DNA from 2 places in the Paenibacillus sp. FSL F4-0097 genome. Region 2 is predicted to be linked to the other one. Evidence: a T-box and tRNA genes for the amino acid it is inferred to sense, from the RefSeq annotation. Region 2 holds a T-box; the other holds one or more tRNA genes.
The links. A T-box is a leader RNA that pairs with one kind of tRNA and senses whether it is charged. The one in region 2 lies ahead of trpS (tryptophan--tRNA ligase), so its partner is inferred to be a tRNA-Trp.

Region 1 (10,558 bases), 190 kb from region 2:
ATATGATAGTGTTAGTATTGCATGAAGAACAGGATAGAGAGCATATTGTTCGCCATACCATTGCCGGTGACCAACGGACCCAGTCAGTCCATATCGGCCTATTTGCTTTGGAGCAGGCTGTTATGGCAGGGGATAATAACGAACTTCTTATCAGTTTGATGAGGGGGGAAGTGATCTGGGACCCCAAGGGAATACTCGAGGAAATGCGCAGCGAGATATTGCAATTTGAAGGACCGATCAAGGAACGGGTCGCATTTATGGAGTTTGCCCGCTTTTTGCATATGTATGTGAAATCCAAGCGCTATATAGAGGCTGGCTTTATTATGGATGCTTACAACTGTGTATTGATAGCCTTATATCATTGGGCAAGAATAGAAGTGAGTGAAGTGGGTGCTTTCCCCGAGCCAGCTATTTGGGAACAGGTTAAAAGCATGAATACCTCTGTTCATAAACTTTATGAGGAGTTAACGGTCAGTACTGAGACCTTAGAGCAACGTGTGGAGCTTGTGCTTCTTGCATGTGAATTTGGGATTATGTCCAAAATGACGGACTGTTGTCTATTGCTCTTTAATATTTTGAATAGCCGTAAGGAAGCATGGAGCATTAAAGAATTACTGCAGCATTCAGGTCTGAGTCAATTAGAGTCTGAACTACCCCTTGTTTTACGAAAGCTGGTTTCTCGTTCGCTAATCCGAGAGATTACATCTTGGGCTGATGTTCACGAGGGAGAAGGGCATGCGATCCGCTATACATTATAGAGATGAATTAGATACAGTAGAAGATGTTTAATTATAGAGAGATGAGCAAGGATAGGGAGAGGCTGAGCACTCTCTTTTTTATTTGTTTACTAATATGAAACGCTCATATTTATTCAGGAAAATTAATGGTTGACTCTTTCCTTGTTCATGTGTTAAATTATAACTCGTCCCTCTGACACAGAGATGTGCTTTCGAAAACATTCGAAAGACAACCGAAAAAAGAAATTAAAAAAAAGGTTGACTAAAACGAGGGTGCTGTGATATATTATAAAGGTCGCTGCTGAACAACACATCGACGAAATAAACGGCTTGATCTTTGAAAACTGAACAACGAGTGAGTAGGAAATCACGTAAGTGAAATCCAAAATTAGAGAATTAATTTTCTCGTCAGATGTTTCAAAATGAGCATATCGCTCTTTTCAATACTAATTGGAGAGTTTGATCCTGGCTCAGGACGAACGCTGGCGGCGTGCCTAATACATGCAAGTCGAGCGGAGTTATTTTGAAAGCTTGCTTTCAAAATAACTTAGCGGCGGACGGGTGAGTAACACGTAGGCAACCTGCCCTTCAGACTGGGATAACTACCGGAAACGGTAGCTAATACCGGATAATTTCTTTTTTCTCCTGAGAGAAGAATGAAAGACGGAGCAATCTGTCACTGAGGGATGGGCCTGCGGCGCATTAGCTAGTTGGTGGGGTAACGGCCCACCAAGGCGACGATGCGTAGCCGACCTGAGAGGGTGAACGGCCACACTGGGACTGAGACACGGCCCAGACTCCTACGGGAGGCAGCAGTAGGGAATCTTCCGCAATGGGCGAAAGCCTGACGGAGCAACGCCGCGTGAGTGATGAAGGTTTTCGGATCGTAAAGCTCTGTTGCCAGGGAAGAACGTCCGGTAGAGTAACTGCTACCGGAGTGACGGTACCTGAGAAGAAAGCCCCGGCTAACTACGTGCCAGCAGCCGCGGTAATACGTAGGGGGCAAGCGTTGTCCGGAATTATTGGGCGTAAAGCGCGCGCAGGCGGCTATTTAAGTCTGGTGTTTAAACCTTGGGCTCAACCTGAGGTCGCACTGGAAACTGGGTGGCTTGAGTACAGAAGAGGAAAGTGGAATTCCACGTGTAGCGGTGAAATGCGTAGATATGTGGAGGAACACCAGTGGCGAAGGCGACTTTCTGGGCTGTAACTGACGCTGAGGCGCGAAAGCGTGGGGAGCAAACAGGATTAGATACCCTGGTAGTCCACGCCGTAAACGATGAGTGCTAGGTGTTAGGGGTTTCGATACCCTTGGTGCCGAAGTTAACACAGTAAGCACTCCGCCTGGGGAGTACGGTCGCAAGACTGAAACTCAAAGGAATTGACGGGGACCCGCACAAGCAGTGGAGTATGTGGTTTAATTCGAAGCAACGCGAAGAACCTTACCAGGTCTTGACATCCCTCTGAATCCACTAGAGATAGTGGCGGCCTTCGGGACAGAGGAGACAGGTGGTGCATGGTTGTCGTCAGCTCGTGTCGTGAGATGTTGGGTTAAGTCCCGCAACGAGCGCAACCCTTAACTTTAGTTGCCAGCAGGTAATGCTGGGCACTCTAGAGTGACTGCCGGTGACAAACCGGAGGAAGGTGGGGATGACGTCAAATCATCATGCCCCTTATGACCTGGGCTACACACGTACTACAATGGCCGGTACAACGGGAAGCGAAGCCGCGAGGTGGAGCCAATCCCATCAAAGCCGGTCTCAGTTCGGATTGCAGGCTGCAACTCGCCTGCATGAAGTCGGAATTGCTAGTAATCGCGGATCAGCATGCCGCGGTGAATACGTTCCCGGGTCTTGTACACACCGCCCGTCACACCACGAGAGTTTACAACACCCGAAGTCGGTGGGGTAACCCGCAAGGGAGCCAGCCGCCGAAGGTGGGGTAGATGATTGGGGTGAAGTCGTAACAAGGTAGCCGTATCGGAAGGTGCGGCTGGATCACCTCCTTTCTATGGAGAATCGTTCTCTGCAATGAGAACATTCAAATCGGAAGCTAAGCTTCCAAAACTCAGGTTTAGGCCTGTTACTCACTCGTTGCTCAGTTTTGAGAGTTTAAGCTCTCAGTAAGACTTGATCCTTGAAAACTGGATACCGAAACGAATTTGCGTTTTAGAACATCTTTTAGCAACTTGTGCAAACAAGTAAATGTTATTAGTGAGATGATTCCAAAGAGGAATGTCATCGTATGATATTTTTCTACGGAAAAATCAAGGTTAAGCTAATAAGAGCACACGGAGGATGCCTAGGCGCCAGGAGCCGACGAAGGACGTGGCGAACAACGAAACTGCCTCGGGGAGCTGTAAGCAAGCTTTGATCCGGGGGTGTCCGAATGGGGAAACCCAGCTGTGGTAATTCGCAGTTACTCATTTCTGAATACATAGGAAATGTAGAGGCAGACCAGGGGAACTGAAACATCTAAGTACCCTGAGGAAGAGAAAACAATAGTGATTCCGTCAGTAGCGGCGAGCGAACGCGGAACAGCCTAAACCTAAGAGCTTGCTCTTAGGGGTTGTGGGACGTCTCACATGGAGTTACAAAGGAATATGGTAGGTGAAGAGGTCTGGAAAGGCCCGCGATAGAGGTAAAAGCCCTGTAACCTAAACTGCGTTCTCTCCGAGACGGATCCCGAGTAGTGCGGGGCACGTGAAACCCCGTATGAATCCAGCAGGACCATCTGCTAAGGCTAAATACTACCTGGCGACCGATAGTGAAACAGTACCGTGAGGGAAAGGTGAAAAGCACCCCGGAAGGGGAGTGAAATAGAACCTGAAACCGTGTGCTTACAAAAAGTCAGAGCCCTATTAATGGGTGATGGCGTGCCTTTTGTAGAATGAACCGGCGAGTTACGTTTAACATGCAAGGTTAAGCCGAGAAGGTGGAGCCGCAGCGAAAGCGAGTCTGAATAGGGCGAATGAGTATGTGGACGTAGACCCGAAACCGTGTGATCTACCCCTGTCCAGGGTGAAGGTGCGGTAACACGCACTGGAGGCCCGAACCCACGTACGTTGAAAAGTGCGGGGATGAGGTGGGGGTAGCGGAGAAATTCCAATCGAACTCGGAGATAGCTGGTTCTCCCCGAAATAGCTTTAGGGCTAGCCTCGGTATAAGAGTAGTGGAGGTAGAGCACTGATTGGGTGCGGGGTCCGCAAGGATTACCAAGCTCAGTCAAACTCCGAATGCCATATACTTATTGCCGGGAGTCAGACAGTGAGTGCTAAGATCCATTGTCAAAAGGGAAACAGCCCAGACCATCAGCTAAGGTCCCCAAGTGTGTGTTAAGTGGGAAAGGATGTGGAGTTGCACAGACAACCAGGATGTTGGCTTAGAAGCAGCCACCATTGAAAGAGTGCGTAATAGCTCACTGGTCGAGTGACTCTGCGCCGAAAATGTAACGGGGCTAAACACACCACCGAAGCTATGGCTAGATACGTATGTATCTGGGGTAGGGGAGCGTTGTGTAGGGGTTGAAGGTGTACTGAAAAGAGCGCTGGACACTACACAAGTGAGAATGCCGGTATGAGTAACGAAAAGATCAGTGAGAATCTGATCCGCCGAAAGCCCAAGGTTTCCTGAGGAAGGCTCGTCCGCTCAGGGTAAGTCGGGACCTAAGGCGAGGCCGAAAGGCGTAGTCGAAGGACAACAGTTTGAAATTACTGTACCACCGTAATCCGCTATGAGCGATGGGGTGACGCAGGAGGGTAGTGACGCGGACTGATGGATGTCCGTCTAAGCAGTGAGGCTGATGTGTAGGCAAATCCGCACATCATTAAGGCTGGGCTGTGATGGGGAGCGAAAATTATAGTAGCGAAGGTCATGATCTCACACTGCCAAGAAAAGCCTCTAGCCAGGAGAAGGTGCCCGTACCGCAAACCGACACAGGTAGGCGAGAAGAGAATTCTAAGGCGCGCGGAAGAACTCTCGTTAAGGAACTCGGCAAAATGACCCCGTAACTTCGGGAGAAGGGGTGCCCCGGTAGTGTGAATAGCACGAGGGGGCCGCAGTGAAAAGGCCCAAGCGACTGTTTAGCAAAAACACAGGTCTGTGCGAAGCCGCAAGGCGAAGTATACGGGCTGACGCCTGCCCGGTGCTGGAAGGTTAAGGGGAGTGGTTAGGGGTAACCCGAAGCTATGAACCGAAGCCCCAGTAAACGGCGGCCGTAACTATAACGGTCCTAAGGTAGCGAAATTCCTTGTCAGGTAAATTCTGACCCGCACGAATGGCGTAACGACTTGGGCGCTGTCTCAACGAGAGATCCGGTGAAATTTTAATACCTGTGAAGATGCAGGTTACCCGCGACAAGACGGAAAGACCCCATGGAGCTTTACTGCAGCTTGATATTGAATTTGGGTACGATCTGTACAGGATAGGTGGGAGCCGTAGAAATCGGAGCGCAAGCTTCGGTGGAGGCGCCGTTGGGATACCACCCTGATCGTATCTAGGTTCTAACCTAGTGCCCTAATCGGGTACGGGGACCGTGTCAGGTGGGCAGTTTGACTGGGGCGGTCGCCTCCTAAAGAGTAACGGAGGCGTTCCAAGGTTCCCTCAGAATGGTTGGAAATCATTCGCAGAGTGCAAAGGCATAAGGGAGCTTGACTGCGAGACCTACAAGTCGAGCAGGGACGAAAGTCGGACTTAGTGATCCGGTGGTACCGCATGGAAGGGCCATCGCTCAACGGATAAAAGCTACCCTGGGGATAACAGGCTTATCTCCCCCAAGAGTCCACATCGACGGGGAGGTTTGGCACCTCGATGTCGGCTCATCGCATCCTGGGGCTGAAGTAGGTCCCAAGGGTTGGGCTGTTCGCCCATTAAAGCGGTACGCGAGCTGGGTTCAGAACGTCGTGAGACAGTTCGGTCCCTATCTGTCGTGGGCGCAGGAAATTTGAGAGGAGCTGTCCTTAGTACGAGAGGACCGGGATGGACGTACCGCTGGTGCACCAGTTGTTCCGCCAGGAGCATGGCTGGGTAGCTACGTACGGACGGGATAAGCGCTGAAAGCATCTAAGCGTGAAGCCCCCCTCAAGATGAGATTTCCCAATTAGTAAGACCCCTTGAAGACGACGAGGTAGATAGGTTGGAGGTGGAAGTGCAGTAATGCATGGAGCTGACCAATACTAATCGGTCGAGGGCTTATCCTATACTTAGAATGCAGATTCGTTTCGGATTCAGTTTTCAGGCGATTAAGCCTGGTATGAATATTCCCTGATAGCTCAGTTGGTAGAGCACTCGACTGTTAATCGAGTTGTCACAGGTTCGAGTCCTGTTCGGGGAGCCATATGGAGAGGTGTCCGAGTTTGGCCGAAGGAGCACGATTGGAAATCGTGTAGGCGCCACAAGCGTCTCGAGGGTTCGAATCCCTCTCTCTCCGCCACAAATTTTTAATTAGTATGGCCCGTTGGTCAAGGGGTTAAGACACCTCCCTTTCACGGAGGTAACATGGGTTCGAATCCCATACGGGTCACCAAATTTTCACTTGATTTATCCTAGTGGACTTTGGTACAATAACAATTGTTGTTTATGGAGGCTTAGCTCAGCTGGGAGAGCATCTGCCTTACAAGCAGAGGGTCGGGGGTTCGATCCCCTCAGCCTCCACCATAACATATTTTTACTGACGCGGGGTGGAGCAGCCCGGTAGCTCGTCGGGCTCATAACCCGAAGGCCGCAGGTTCAAATCCTGCCCCCGCAACCAATTAACTTAAGCAATTATATCTTTTGGAACCGTGGTGTAGTTGGCCTAACATGCCTGCCTGTCACGCAGGAGATCGCGGGTTCGAATCCCGTCGGTTCCGCCATTTTCATCATGGCTCGGTAGCTCAGTCGGTAGAGCAGAGGACTGAAAATCCTCGTGTCGGCGGTTCGATTCCGTCCCGAGCCACCATTTATCATCACAAAAGAATGAGTGCCATGCCGGTGTAGCTCAATTGGTAGAGCAACTGACTTGTAATCAGTAGGTTGGGGGTTCAAGTCCTCTCGCCGGCACCATCCTTGGAGGATTAGCGAAGTGGCCAAACGCATCAGACTGTAAATCTGCTCACGTAAGTGTTCGGTGGTTCGAATCCATCATCCTCCACCAGTTTTTAGGGGCATAGTTTAAAGGTAGAACAACGGTCTCCAAAACCGTTGGTGTGGGTTCAATTCCTGCTGCCCCTGCCAAGTTCTTTCTAAAGTTTAATATGGCGGCCGTGGCGAAGGGGTTAACGCACCGGATTGTGGTTCCGGCATTCGTGGGTTCGAGACCCATCGGCCGCCCCATTTTCTTTAAAATGAATAATGGCAACAATATCAACTTAATATGGCGACTGTGGCGAAGGGGTTAACGCACCGGATTGTGGTTCCGGCATTCGTGGGTTCGAGACCCATCAGTCGCCCCATTTTACTTTAAAATGTTATTGGGGATTAGCCAAGCGGTAAGGCAACGGACTTTGACTCCGTCACTCATAGGTTCGAATCCTATATCCCCAGCCATTTTATGCGGACGTGGCTCAGCGGTAGAGCATCGCCTTGCCAAGGCGAGGGTCGCGGGTTCGATTCCCGTCGTCCGCTCCAAAATTTACATGGCGCCATAGCCAAGTGGTAAGGCAAAGCTCTGCAAAAGCTTTATCCCCAGTTCAAATCTGGGTGGCGCCTCCATTTAGTTCATATGTGCCGGCGTGGCGGAATGGCAGACGCGCTCGACTCAAAATCGAGTGGGAAACCGTGGAGGTTCGAGTCCTCTCGCCGGTATCTTAAAAAGGTTAGTAAGAATGCTTTTATAAGCAATCTTACTAACCTTTTTTCTTTATGTTCTTAGTTTTACAGGATTAAGCCGTTGAATAGAGGAGTTTCTCTATTTCAACGGCTTTTTTTAATCTGATTAGTGATTAACCTGATTGATTATTAATGCGGAATGCTCGCGGGGTATGACCTATTTCTCGTTTAAACATATTGCAGAATTGGGCATCGTTCACAAAACCTGCAGCAGCAGATACTTCAGAGATTTGCATCTGAGTATGACGTAATAGAGATTTTGCATAATCCAGGCGTTTTAACAGCAAATACCGCAGGGGTGAAGACCCGAAACGTTCTTTAAATAGATGGCGAAAACGATCGTAGCTATATCCGGACATTTCTGATAGTGTTTCGACGGACAATTTATGGCGATAATGCTCATTCATATAATTAAGGACATATTGTACTCGATCTTCTGATGGGGATTGATATCCAGAGGCACTAAGAAGCCTCATAAGATGGACGGTAATCTCGCTCATTTGTAGGTTTAGAAGCTCAGAGAATCCGTCTTGCTTGCGTGTAAACTCTGCTTTCATTCGCAGCAGGATTTGAAGAACGGTCTGATCTTTATCATCTTCATATACGCCGAGCAGATTACTCATATTAGGGTGTTCCGAGTGGAAGCCTACAAATAATACATTTGCATCCTCACGGTGGTGCTCGTCATGTTTATGATTGGGTGGCACAAGCGCGAAAGAAGAGGAGCGAAAATGGTAACTTCGTGGGCCAACATTGGTTGTCCCTACCCCCTGTAAATAATAGACCAGTTCGTAGCATTCATGCTGGTGTGGAGGGATATAAGTATTTAGCTCATGTGTGGCACTTACAATATATAGAACACGATCCATGATGATCCTCCAATACTTATGTTTTAGCCGAATCGTACAAAACTATGACCGAAATCATATAATTATTTTTAATAATATTTGTTATGATCGTATCAATAAATCCGAAAGTTCGCAACCTGACTGGCCATCTCGTTCGGAAATAAAGCGGATTATTAATAATAATGGTATTTTTATTGCTATTTTTGAGCCTAAACGTTAAATTTATTACTTTTAATGATACTTTATTTGGAAAAAAGAGAATTTCCATTTGAACCGTGAATTATACAATGGGTGAAGATGGGGATTCTGCCGGATTACTAACCAACTAAAATTAGGGGTGGAATAGAGTAATGAATAAAAAAGTTCTTTCTTTGTTGTTATTAATGGTGATGGTTCTGGTCACAGCATGTGGGAATAACACGTCCAATAACGGTTCTTCTGCGAATACTGGATCAAACGCTGCTGAGGGTGGAGAAACAGGTTCAGGGGATAAACTCAAGGTTGTATTGCTGATTCCGGGGACACTTGGGGATAAATCATTTTTTGATTCCGCTAATAACGGCTTGCAAAAGGTTAAGGATGAACTAGGTGCAGTAACAAAGGTTGTTGAAATGGGCGTTGATAAAACGAAATGGGAGCCAACATTTAACGATATCGCTTCCGAGGATTGGGATGTAATTATTTCTGGCGGTTCTGAAATTACTGAGATGTTTAATGCAACGGCAGAATTGTATCCAGACAAAAAATTCATTAATTATGATACCGACATCGATGAAGCACCAGATAACATGTACAACATGTCTTATGCGACAAATGAAGTATCTTTCTTGGCAGGTGCCGTAGCAGCATTAGCTACACAATCGGATATGCCGAATGCTACCCCTGAGAATGTGATTGGGTTTGTGGGCGGTATGGATATTCCGGGGATTAATGCTTTCTTGGTCGGTTACATTCAAGGTGCTCAGTATGTTGATCCTGATGTAAAAGTGGCTGTGTCGTACGCTGGTGATTTTGTTAACCCGGCAAAAGGTAAGGAGCTGTCTCTAATTCAATATAACTCCGGCGTGGATGTTATTTTTAACGTGGCTGGGGGTACAGGTCTTGGGATCTTTGACGCAGCTAAAGAAAAGAAAAAATATGCAATCGGTGTAGACTCCGATCAGGCAATGTTGATTAACGATACGGATAGTGAAAAAGCAAATCTAATCGTTACTTCATCTATTAAAAAGATTGATACGGCTATTCTAGGTGCAGTGAAGAGATTGCAAGAGGGAACGCTAGAAATGGGCAAACGTGATGTGTTGAGCTTTGTAGATGATGGTGTAGGTATTGCTGAGAATGATATTTATAAAAATGTATTCCCGGCTGATCTTCAGGCCAAGGTTGAAGAAGTGAAGCAAAAGCTGATCAATAAAGAAATTAAAGTGGATAATGCGATGGGGATGGAAACCGCAGAGGTAGAAGCTATTCGTAACGCAGTTAAGCCTTAAGCTTTAAATCTTAAGATCAGCTCTATAGAGTTAAACCTACAGTTGGAGATTCTTCTAGTCAGGGGAATTCCAGCTGTATATTTTTGCAGACCTCCAAGTTGAAAGGCGTTGAGACCTATGTACAAAGCTCTGCTGGAAATGCGGGGAATTACCAAGGTATATCCCAATGGCGTCGTTGCAAATAAAGACGTGCATTTTTCTTTACGTGAGGGAGAAATACATGCGATTGCAGGTGAGAACGGTGCTGGTAAATCGACTTTAATGAAGATTATGTTCGGCATGGAAGAGCCAAGTGAAGGCGAGATCTATATCAAGGGTGAAAAAGTAAAGCTGCAATCCGCTCAGGACGCCATTGATAGAGGCATCGGCATGGTCCATCAGCATTTCATGTTGGTACCTTCTTTTACGGTGGCAGAGAATATGGTGCTGGGTATGGAGCCGCGCAGAGGAGTTGGCATTAATTATGCCGAGGCTGTGCGCATGACGGAAGAGACCGCAAGGAAATACAATCTGGCCGTGGATCCTAAAGCAAAAGTAGAGGATCTTACAGTTGGGATGAAGCAAAAGGTTGAGATTCTTAAGGCGCTGCTGCGTGGTGCGAAAATTCTGGTGCTTGATGAGCCGACTGCGGTGTTGACTCCACAGGAAACAGAGGAATTGTTCCGCGAGCTTAAGCAATT
Region 2 (10,558 bases):
GGCGAGCCCATTGTCCGGAATACACGGTTGTTAATAGACGCGATTTCGGCAATCTGCAGCGCTTCTATTGAAGGGTGAACCATAGCGCCCCCTAGGCTTTTGTTATAAGCTGTACTGCCAGAGGGAGTTGAAATACAAAGTCCATCGCCCCGGAACATTTCGAAGGTGACATCGTTGATGTCGATTTGGATCATTATAGTTCCATCCACCCCTTTAAGGGTAAATTCGTTGAGGGCAATGTGAGACGAAGATCCCGATTTTTTGTGAATCTCCAGCTCTATTAATGGATATTTCACAATACGCGGTTTCTGCGGCTCAGATTCACCGGTTCCGCACATATAATCGATTAAGGTGGGCAGCTCTTCTGCTTGCCAGTCCGCATAGAAGCCGAGGTGTCCTGTGTGCACACCTACAAAGGCTAAGTTGGGAATCTGGTCGATAAAGGTATGAAAAGCGTGCAGCATTGTGCCGTCTCCACCTATCGAGATGACGATTTCCGGAGACTCGGCATCCAGTTGCAAATCCCGCTCCGCCGCCAGCTTGTGAAATTGCTCGGCAAGTTTGATTGACAGCTCATCACCGCGGTCCAGAACATAATATCTCAAGATGTACAAGCTCCTTTATATAATTCCGTCATACACCGATCATAATCAATCTTGCCCCGGAACACAATATGTAATCAACTTCGGCGCATCAATCGGAGCATTGCCATAAATGCAGGGATAAGCAGTGACACTAGAAGAGCAGCGGCTAGTATAAGACTCAGTAGAGCTAGACTGGCAGTGACACCTGAGGCTGAAGGTGTAAAGGCAGTGGAGGCAGGCAGAGAGACCCAGGCAGAAGACAATCCTGATCCCATCACAGGCTTCCATAGCAGCACCACGAGACCTGCTGCGAGTATGGCATGTATTAGTCGTGCAGTTAAGAACGGCAGATAACGCAGCCCGGTACCGTTCAAAATACTGGCGACTTGGGCATGTACAGATAATCCGCCCCAAGAGAGAATAAAGGCAGCTGCTGCGACCTTGAATTGAAGCGGGATGGAAGAAGCGGCTTCACCAGCAGAACGAGCACCTATGGTGACCTCGAACAATCCGCTGATCAAGGCCTGAGCTAATTCGGGAGGCCCTCCAACAAGGGAGACGAGAGATCCGGCCAGGCTAAATAGTGAGGGCAGGATTCCGGCACGGGCAAGCAGCTCCATTAGCACGTTGAAGAATACAACCAGACCCCCTACGACAATAATAAGCTGTAGCGAGGATTGGATCGCTCCTTTTAACAGTTCCCCGAAGCTCCGTCCATCCTTGCGCCGGGCTTCGGACATCGCAAGGAGTGCGGCATGTATTCTGCCGAATCCTTGTTTTGCTGGAGCAGAGGGGGCGTCAGAACTACTTTTTGTTGGGTCTTGGGTGGGAGTCTTTTGTTCCTTACGTCCATGAAATGACATTAGGAGACCAACCATTAAGCCACTTCCGTAGTGGGCTAGTGCCAATATTAGCCCCAAAGAAGCATCGCGAAAGAACCCAACGGATACCGCCCCTAGTAGAAAAATAGGATCGGAGGAGGTTGTAAATGCTACAAGGCGTTCACCTTCGATTCTGCTGATCAGCTTCTGCTCCCGCAGCTTAGCGGTTAATTTGGCTCCAACGGGATATCCTGATACATATCCCATGGCCGCGACAAAACCACCGCTGCCAGGTATACCGAAGAGGGGGCGCATCAGTGGATCAAGTAAAGCGCCGAAGAGATGGACAATGCCTAAGCCTAGCATGATTTCAGAAATGACGAAGAATGGAAACAGTGAAGGGAAGAGCACGTCCCACCAGATGGCCAGGCCACGTAAGGCTGCGGCAAGAGATGCTTCAGGATGAAGTAACATCAGCAGCATACAACCAGCCAATATGAATCCCAGCAGCGGGCCGCCAATCTTTTTAAAAGTCATAATTAACGCCTCCTGGTCTATGGTTAGATGTATGCAAAAAGAGGGACAAACAGCACAAAAAAATGGAGAAAGCGGTTACAATTATCTGTGCTTTTTCGCAGGAATTATGATATTATGTAATAAATAAATGCACCCTCTGTTACACGATTAAATGGGATGGAGTGATGGCGATGAGCGTTATAGCCGGAGTTCTCGTTTGTGCTTTTGTATATGTAATCCGGGTCTCTCTCGTCCCTCCTGATGATGAGGAATTTAGGACCTACTAACCTTACTCTTCAGGCGCTGAACTATAGTTTAGCGCCTTTTTTCTGTAGTTTAGAGAGCACTTTCGACGGATATCCGTGTTATGCTTATCTTTGGTATAATAAAATAAGTAACGTTTCATTAATATGGAAGAAGGCTGGTAACCTCAATGAATCCAAATGAGAGTATATATGACAATCTAGGGGGGGCTGAAGCACTACATCGGTTGGTGGAAGTGTTCTATGCCAAGGTACAGCTTCATCCGCAGCTGGGACCCTTGTTCCCTGAAGATATTACTCCAGTTCTGGAGAAGCAATATCAATTCCTGACACAGTTTTTTGGCGGGGGTCCGCTTTATTCGGAATTACATGGACATCCCATGATGAGAGCAAGGCATATGCATATTCCTATTACACCAGAACGTGCTGATGAGTGGCTACAATGTATGAAAGAGGCACTGGTGGAGACTGGAGTCGAAGAACCACTGCGTTCATTCGTGCTTAGCCGCCTTGCAGGTCCTGCACATCATTTTGTTAACATGCCCCAGGAATAACAAGGGACAGGTTGATCCTGAAAGGAATGAGAGTACTTGACAGAGTTAATACCCCTATATTCTATTAAGGTCAAGTGTTGCAACTGTGAAAATGAATTTTCAACCTCGCGGGTACGTCCTAGTCTAAAAAAGGCTATTCGGCGTGATGCTGATTTCTGCGCGTATTATAAAAATGAGAATCCGGATTATTATGTTGTACGGGTCTGCCCCAATTGCGGGTTTGCCTCCACAGAAAATTCGGCTGACAAGCTGACGGAACGTCAGCGTAAGGCATTTAATGAGCAGGTAGGGAAACGCTGGAAGAGCCGTGACTTTGGGGAGAAAAGAGACTGGGAAACTGCGCTCGAGACCTATAAGCTGGCGCTTTTATGTGCTCAGAGTATTAACGATAAAGATCGGATTATTGCAAGTCTGCTGCATCACATTGCTTGGCTCTATCGCTACCAAGGGGAGACTGAGCAGGAGAAGCGTTTTTTACGTTATTCTTTGGACGAGTATGTTAAGGTCTATGAAAAAGATGGCATTGCCGGCAATGATGCCCGGCTCATGTACCTGATCGGCGAACTTAATCGGCGCATCGGAGAATACTCAGTGGCTGTGATGTGGTTCTCCCGTCTGATTAATGATCAGAAGATTATGGATGCGGCGATGATTCGAGCGGCACGTGAGCAGTGGGTTATTTTACGGGAGCAAATGCGTGCTGAGGCTGTAGAGGTTGAGGTTGATGTCGAAGGCTTGTCTTCAAGTTCATAACGATTTGCGAACAACAAAAAGCGCAGAAGAGAATTTAATTCTCCTCTGCGCTTTGTAGAAAGAAAATGTTAGGATTTGCTTATCTGACAGCTCGATCGAACAAAAGGTAATCGCCGTCATTATCTATAACTGTAGGACTGGCGCTGCAGCAGGGGAAGACAAGCAGTTTTTTCTTGCCGTCACGAACGATTTGTAATTCTTTTGGCTTCATAGGCAGAAGCACATTCTCTGAGTTGCAGAATGGACAGTATTGCACATACATATCGCCTAGAATGATGTCATAAGGCCAGGTATGACTAAAAGGAATCATTGTGAGTCCTTCCCAGAAGGAGTCTGTTCATTTTCGCCCTCAGTTTGTGGGGGATTTTGTTTTTTGGATAGCTCCGCTATTTTTTGTAGTAAAATATGTTGGGGCATATGCATCAAGTGTTCCAAAGGAACGCCTAGTTGCTTGGATAACGTAATGGCTGTTTCCGGTGAAATTTGTAGTGGCTTCATATGAATGCCCTCCTAAAGTTTATCGGCTATAAATGTTCAGATATCGTTATTCACTTTACCATGGTGTTAAGACAATTACAAAGAAAGTCAAATGAAAGCAAAGGAATGGTGAGTACAAATGAAACAACCGTTATCACTGACTTGGGAACTGGATACTATTTTTCCGGGGGGGTCTTCGTCTGCAGAACTAGAAGGTTTCTTGAGCAAGCTTGAAAAAGATATTTTATCCTTACAGGGCTTTGTGAAGGATGCTGTGGCACCAACGGATGTTGCGTCTACAAAAGCATTGGATGAGGTTATAGCATTGCTTCAGAGCTGTTCAGGAAGACTTGTGGAGGTCACTTCCTTCGCAGACTGTCTAGGCGCTCAGAATCAGATGGACAAGGGTGCGGTAAGACTGGCAGCCAAAGTGACAAGCATGCGCGCCGGATTCGAAGGGATCAGCTCGCAATTTAGCAATGTACTGCGTCAGACTACGGACAAGGTATGGGCTGAGTGGATGGCTCGTCCAGAGATTGCTCCTTTAACGTTCGTACTGAGCGAGAGCCGTGATTTGGCCCGTGAGAAGATGAGCCCTGAGCTGGAAAGCTTAGCGTTGGAATTAGCTGTTGACGGATATCATGGATGGAGCGGACACTATGATACGATTGTAAGCTCAATCAAGATCCCATTTGAGGATGAAGAAGGAACAAAGCTGCTTTCTGCAGGTCAAGCTTTTAATAAGCTGGATGATCCAGATCCAAAAGTGCGTCAAGCGATGTTCCATAAATGGGAAGAGGCTTGGACTGAAGCGGCAGATAATTGCGCAGATACTTTAAATCACTTAGCAGGCTTCCGCCTGAAGCTCTATAAGGGCAGAGGCTGGGACGATGTTCTAAAAGATCCGCTCAGCATCAATCGTATGACACAGGACACCTTAAATACGATGTGGGACGTAATTACGAAGAGCAAACCTGTACTCGTGTCCTACCTTCAGCGCAAAGCCAAGCTGCTGGGGTTGGATTCCCTCTCATGGGTCGATGTCGAAGCTCCTGTAGGCAAATCCTCCGGCAAAATCCCTTATGATCAAGCTGCGAAGGATATCGTCACACAGTTCCGTAAATTTAGTCCTAAGATGGCTGAGTTTGCAGAGCGTGCCTTTGATAATAACTGGATCGAGGTTGAGGATCGTAATGGCAAACGTCCTGGTGGATTCTGTACTTCCTTCCCTGAGAGCAAAGAATCACGGATATTCATGACTTACAGCGGCACACCTTCCAATGTTTCAACATTGGCCCATGAGCTGGGACATGCCTATCATTCCTACTTGCTTGATGATCAACCTGTATTTAATCAGAATTATGCAATGAACGTTGCAGAGACCGCTTCAACCTTTGCAGAAGTGATTGTATCTGATGCTCAGGTTAAAGCTGCGGGCAATGCAGAGGAGAAGCTGGCACTGCTTGAAACGAAGATACAGAACAGTGTGGCATTCTTTATGAACATTCACGCTCGATTCTTGTTCGAGACTCGCTTTTATGAAAAACGTAAGGAAGGCCTTGTAAATGCTGAGGAACTGTCTGCTCTGATGGTGGAAGCACAGAAAGAAGCTTTCTGTGGTGTGCTTTCTGAATACCATCCTCACTTCTGGGCGTCGAAGCTGCATTTCTATATCACAGATGTACCTTTCTATAATTTCCCGTACACTGTTGGTTATATGTTCAGTACAGGCTTATATCGTCTGGCATTACAAGAGGGAGCTTCCTTTGCAGACAAATATGATAGCTTGTTGCAGGATACCGGCGTGATGACATTGGAGGATTTGGTGCTCAAACATTTGGGTGTGGATCTGACTAAGCCAGATTTCTGGCAAGGGGCTACAGATTTGATCGTGGCTGATATCAACGAGTTCTTGGAGATGACTGAGCATTTAGCATGAAATGTCTAAAATAAGACAAATTTCAGTGCGCTAAAAATAACGGAATTTCAGTGTGAACACGCAAAGACCCCGGTTAAGGGGTCTTTTTTTAATGGTTAAATGTCGAAAACTCCCGTTTTATAAAAATTAATATACGAATGATCTATGAATTTTGCGCATTACTAGGGATAATAACCCAATTTTGTAGAATAATGTTGTTTGGCGTATTTAAGGGGTCTATAATGAGCCTTGAGCCTTATATAAGGCTTGCAAGGAAGACTAATGAGCTTAGCTCAAAAAGCTTAAGTAAGCGCATACTAAGCCGATTTGTACGAAGTAAACTCGAAGTAGCTAAGCTCACAAACAATATAAATCGAACCAGAAATTTGGGAAAAGGGGAAGGAGTGGCGGAGGGGAATTTTGGAACTGTAAGAGCGGGAGCGACCGCCTTTGTCTCCGAATTTCACCCGCTGTACGCGTAAGAATTCAAGAAATTTGGAGACAACAGCGGCTGGAAGTCCAAACATTCCCCGCAGTAGCGACGGATCCTTAGCCTAAATATTTAGGGTTCGATTTATAAAAGACGAAGTGAACTCGAAGAAGCTAAGCTCACAAAACTTTTAGGAGGAAAGATATGCTTAAGACAGAACAGCTATCATTAGCAAGACAGATGGATTTGGTATTTAGGGAACTGCAAGAGGAATTATCGGGACTATCTTCCGGTACGGTATTTGTGCAAATACGAAATAATACCATTGGCAAATTCGGCATACGTCATCACCCTCTAGCCGGTCGGGGTGGTGGATTCACAGAAGTAAAGGAAGGAATAACGGAGAGTCAGCAGTCTTCTTTTCGTCTAATGGCACTGGAGAGTCTGAAATACAAACGGCGCTGGACTCATGGTGAGATCAGCTATGAATTCGCTATAAGACAGGGAAAGCTAATCGTAGATGCTACGCTGGAGTCCAATTATAATATGGCGAATCTGATGATTCGATCTCCCCGTAATGCTTACGCCGAGAGTGCTGATCAATTTTTAAGTTAAACGTTTTACATAAAGATTGCATGCAGCTCGGATTATAGGGTATAAATTAGAAAAACCTCCCACAGCTTCTGGAAGAAGTGTGAGAGGTTTGAAAGCTAGTCGGCAATGGGCTTTTTAAGACCTCAGCCGGATAAAACACTTAAGATAACGATGTTACTGACGACCGGACAGTTGTTGTTCTGCCAGTTGTACTAGACGTTTAGTGATGTAACCTCCCAAAGAACCAGTTTCGCGGGAAGTGTAGTTCCCGTAATAACCGTCAGCTGGGATCGTTACTCCAAGCTCTTGTGCTGCTTCATATTTCAATTGTTGCAACGCTGCATTTGCTTGAGGAACTACAAGGTTATTGGAACGGCTGCTACGACCTTGACCTGCTTGACCCATGTGTGTCACCTCCTTCGCCCGTTGTGAAGATAGTATGAGCGCTAAGAGGCTAATTCATGCATGCTATCGAAAGGTTTTAAGGATGGTAATTATTAGTCGATTAAAAGTAAGGGTAGGAAAGCCTAAATAACTAAGCTCGCACAAAAAATCGGCCTTCTCTTACGTAAACGCAAGGGAAGACCGATATAATGTATATCTGCTTTAATTCTCGGGATAGATCATTTCCAGCATAGTGGACAGCTCAAGGCTTTGACCTGGTTCTACCTTCAGCAAGCCAGTGAAGGAAGGATCGTCGGAAACGTTAGGAGCATCCGGGAGCCAGGTATAAGGTTCGATGCACAGAAATTGATCGGCTGGTCCTTTGGTATACAGGACCCAGTGGCGAAAAAGATTCTCGTCGGCCGTATAACGAAGACCATAACCATCATCGCGTAATAACAATGCTTCTACGGGCTGCTTGTCACCAATACGCAGAGCGGTATCAAAATTAGTTCCCTGTAGGTTAATTCCAGAATTTAGAGACTCTAGATCACCGAGTGGAATTAGATTGCCGCTAGGGAGCAATTCATCGTTTAGTTCATAAATGCTGTTTACGGGCAATTTGAGATTCCAGCGTTCAGGTTCTCCATCGATCATAAACCAGGTGTGATAACCGATCCCAAAGGGAATACGATGATCGCCGAGATTTGTAACCTTTAAAGTCTGGCTGAGCCGGGCATCCTGAAGCCTGAATGTCATTTCGAATTTGAGTGGAATGGGAAATTGCTCCATCCAGTGTGGATCATCTTCAGTAAGGAATTCAGTAGTGACTGCACAACCGTCCTCGTCTTCTTCAATATCGCTGACACACCAGGATTGAGTCCGGTGTAGACCATGGATATGATTGTCACCAGCGGTATTCTGGTCAAATTGATAACTTGTACCCTCGAATTGAAATTTTCCTTTACGAATTCTTCCGGGTGGAATTAAGAGCGGGATGCCAAAATGGTAAGGTTTTTGCATAAAGAAAGCTTGATCGCTTTCATCAGGCCGCCGCAGAATTTCCCGTTGTTCTTTTACATCAAACAATGAAATCACGTTGTTTCCTAGTCGCGGCAAAAGCGTGACTTCCAGTTCGCGGCTGTGCAAAATATAAGTATCATAACCGCCCCACTGCCCTTTGGTCACCTGTTTCATGAGATATGCTCCTTTATCGTAACTGTAATCGAATAGAACATGGATAACCTTATCATAACAGATTTATGCGGAAGTGGTTAAGTGATTTGACAACTTCTCTTTATGGTTCTATGATGAAGGCATTAAATTATGATGAGAATGTGATGACGGGGACAAGTAGACAGGAAATACACCTTCAGAAAGCCGGTGGTTGATGCGAACCGGTAGGACACTCCTGATGAATGGACCCCTGAGCGCCGCGCTTGAACGGGAGCAAGATGCCCTAGTAGACCGGCCGGATCTTCCCCGTTAACGGAAGACTAAGGCTGTTTCCCTTTGACTATACAAAGGTTAAGCAGCGAATAAGGGTGGCACCACGGTCTCACGTCCCTTGCGGATGAGGCTTTTTTTGCGTTCTCGGAAATCGGAAATTACATCTAACGGAGGTCTATATTATGTTGAAAAAAGTAATGTCAGGCATACAACCGAGCGGTTCTCTAACTTTGGGTAACTATATCGGAGCGCTGAAAAATTTTGTGAAGCTGCAAGACGATCATCAATGTTTCTTTATGGTTGTCGATATGCATGCGATCACCGTTGCTCAAGATCCTGCGGCACTGCGTGAGCAGTCTGAAGCTGTAGCTGCACTCTTTATCGCGGCAGGAATTGATCCTGTGCGTTCGAATGTATATATGCAGTCTCATGTGCCTCAGCATGCGGAATTGGGCTGGATCATGACTACGCTGACGGCAATGGGCGAGCTTGAGCGTATGACACAGTTCAAAGATAAATCATCAGGTAAGGATTCAGTTGGCGCGGGCCTATTCGTATATCCTTCTTTAATGGCAGCAGATATTCTTGTTTATAATGCGGATCTTGTGCCAGTAGGTGAAGATCAGAAGCAGCACTTGGAGTTGACCCGTGATTTAGCTGGCCGATTCAATAACCGTTTTGGCGAATTCTTTACGATTCCTGAACCATATATCCCTGAAGTGGGCGCACGCATTATGTCTCTGGATGATGGCACTAAAAAAATGAGCAAGAGCAGCCCGAATGCAGGCAGCTATATTGCCCTGTTGGATTCGCCGGATGTGATCCGTAAAAAAATCAGCCGCGCAACGACTGATTCTGGACGTGAAGTGATCTTTGATCCGGCTAACAAGCCAGAGATTAGTAACTTGATGAGTATTTACTCGGAATGTTCTGGGATGTCCCTCCAGCAAATTGCCGATCGTTATGAAGGACAAATGTATGGTGGCTTTAAGAAGGATCTTGGGGAAGTGGTTGTATCCACACTTGAGCCTTTGCAACAAAGATATCATGAAATTCGCAGTTCAGGTGCGATCACTGATATTCTTGCTGAAGGTGCTGAACGTGCACGTATTGTTGCAGCTGAGACGTTGAATGGCGTAAAAGAGCGGATGGGCTTTCTGCCAGCTCGTTAATCTTAGTCAGAGCTTAAGCTTTCCTGTTTGCGTCTAATTCTGGCTTTGAGGATAAATCCCCAGCCAATATTCATTACGCAAAGAAAACCAAGCAGAAGTGCCAGCCAGAAGCTATAGCTGATCGCGATTGAAGCGGCAGTGAGAATAAGAATAGAAGAACAAGCGAACCAAAGTGAGAGTCCTTTACCCATTAAGAGCCTTCCTTTCCGTGTCTGCTAAAATGAATCCCGGAGTATTATAAAATACTCCGGGATTTTTTGTGATTATAGAATAGATCTCTCAGTAAGTCTACAGTTTCATCGTAAAGAACCAGGGTCGATGGAAAATCGTTTGTCGAGCTTATCACTGCTAAGCCAGCCTACATAAGTATTTAAAGGTTTATATTGGTTATCCATAACTAATACAGCCACAAAAGGGTATTGTTTGCGGTGTAAATAACGAACGTCTCCCCAGCGTACCATATATCCTGAAGGAAGCTCCTCCACTTCGGCAACCGCATAAGAGGTGAAATATAGAAAGGACTGAATATCTGGATGCGACTTGGATATTTCCACAGCGGGATGATTCGAGCAGACCGCATGTTTGAACCATTCCAGGCGGTTGTTCAGTAGCTGTCCAACGTCATAGCTGCCGTCTTTTTTCA

Region 1: it has a tRNA-Trp gene. The T-box ahead of trpS (tryptophan--tRNA ligase) is inferred to sense a tRNA for this amino acid. The anticodon was not compared.

The regions. Positions count from the first base shown of each region.
Region 1 is NZ_CP151965.1:6,026,147-6,036,704, reverse strand. It holds gene MHH86_RS27095 (nucleotidyltransferase-like protein) at 1-758, shown strand, start outside; rRNA gene MHH86_RS27090 (16S ribosomal RNA) at 1,185-2,742, shown strand; rRNA gene MHH86_RS27085 (23S ribosomal RNA) at 3,005-5,931, shown strand; tRNA gene MHH86_RS27080 (tRNA-Asn) at 5,993-6,068, shown strand; tRNA gene MHH86_RS27075 (tRNA-Ser) at 6,072-6,164, shown strand; tRNA gene MHH86_RS27070 (tRNA-Glu) at 6,183-6,257, shown strand; tRNA gene MHH86_RS27065 (tRNA-Val) at 6,313-6,388, shown strand; tRNA gene MHH86_RS27060 (tRNA-Met) at 6,406-6,482, shown strand; tRNA gene MHH86_RS27055 (tRNA-Asp) at 6,508-6,585, shown strand; tRNA gene MHH86_RS27050 (tRNA-Phe) at 6,596-6,671, shown strand; tRNA gene MHH86_RS27045 (tRNA-Thr) at 6,700-6,775, shown strand; tRNA gene MHH86_RS27040 (tRNA-Tyr) at 6,781-6,866, shown strand; tRNA gene MHH86_RS27035 (tRNA-Trp) at 6,873-6,946, shown strand; tRNA gene MHH86_RS27030 (tRNA-His) at 6,970-7,045, shown strand; tRNA gene MHH86_RS27025 (tRNA-His) at 7,089-7,164, shown strand; tRNA gene MHH86_RS27020 (tRNA-Gln) at 7,184-7,258, shown strand; tRNA gene MHH86_RS27015 (tRNA-Gly) at 7,265-7,339, shown strand; tRNA gene MHH86_RS27010 (tRNA-Cys) at 7,350-7,423, shown strand; tRNA gene MHH86_RS27005 (tRNA-Leu) at 7,438-7,516, shown strand; gene MHH86_RS27000 (AraC family transcriptional regulator) at 7,654-8,409, opposite strand; gene MHH86_RS26995 (BMP family ABC transporter substrate-binding protein) at 8,739-9,878, shown strand; gene MHH86_RS26990 (ABC transporter ATP-binding protein) at 9,996-10,558, shown strand, end outside.
Region 2 is NZ_CP151965.1:5,833,660-5,844,217, reverse strand. It holds gene MHH86_RS26290 (NAD kinase) at 1-605, opposite strand, end outside; gene ylbJ (sporulation integral membrane protein YlbJ) at 680-1,942, opposite strand; gene MHH86_RS26280 (globin) at 2,355-2,738, shown strand; gene MHH86_RS26275 (DUF2225 domain-containing protein) at 2,775-3,491, shown strand; gene MHH86_RS26270 (hypothetical protein) at 3,571-3,801, opposite strand; gene MHH86_RS26265 (YycC family protein) at 3,798-3,989, opposite strand; gene MHH86_RS26260 (M3 family oligoendopeptidase) at 4,108-5,907, shown strand; gene MHH86_RS26255 (hypothetical protein) at 6,521-6,931, shown strand; gene MHH86_RS26250 (alpha/beta-type small acid-soluble spore protein) at 7,085-7,315, opposite strand; gene MHH86_RS26245 (aldose 1-epimerase) at 7,517-8,491, opposite strand; T-box leader at 8,626-8,865, shown strand; gene trpS (tryptophan--tRNA ligase) at 8,929-9,915, shown strand; gene MHH86_RS26235 (hypothetical protein) at 9,918-10,106, opposite strand; gene MHH86_RS26230 (metal-dependent hydrolase) at 10,212-10,558, opposite strand, start outside.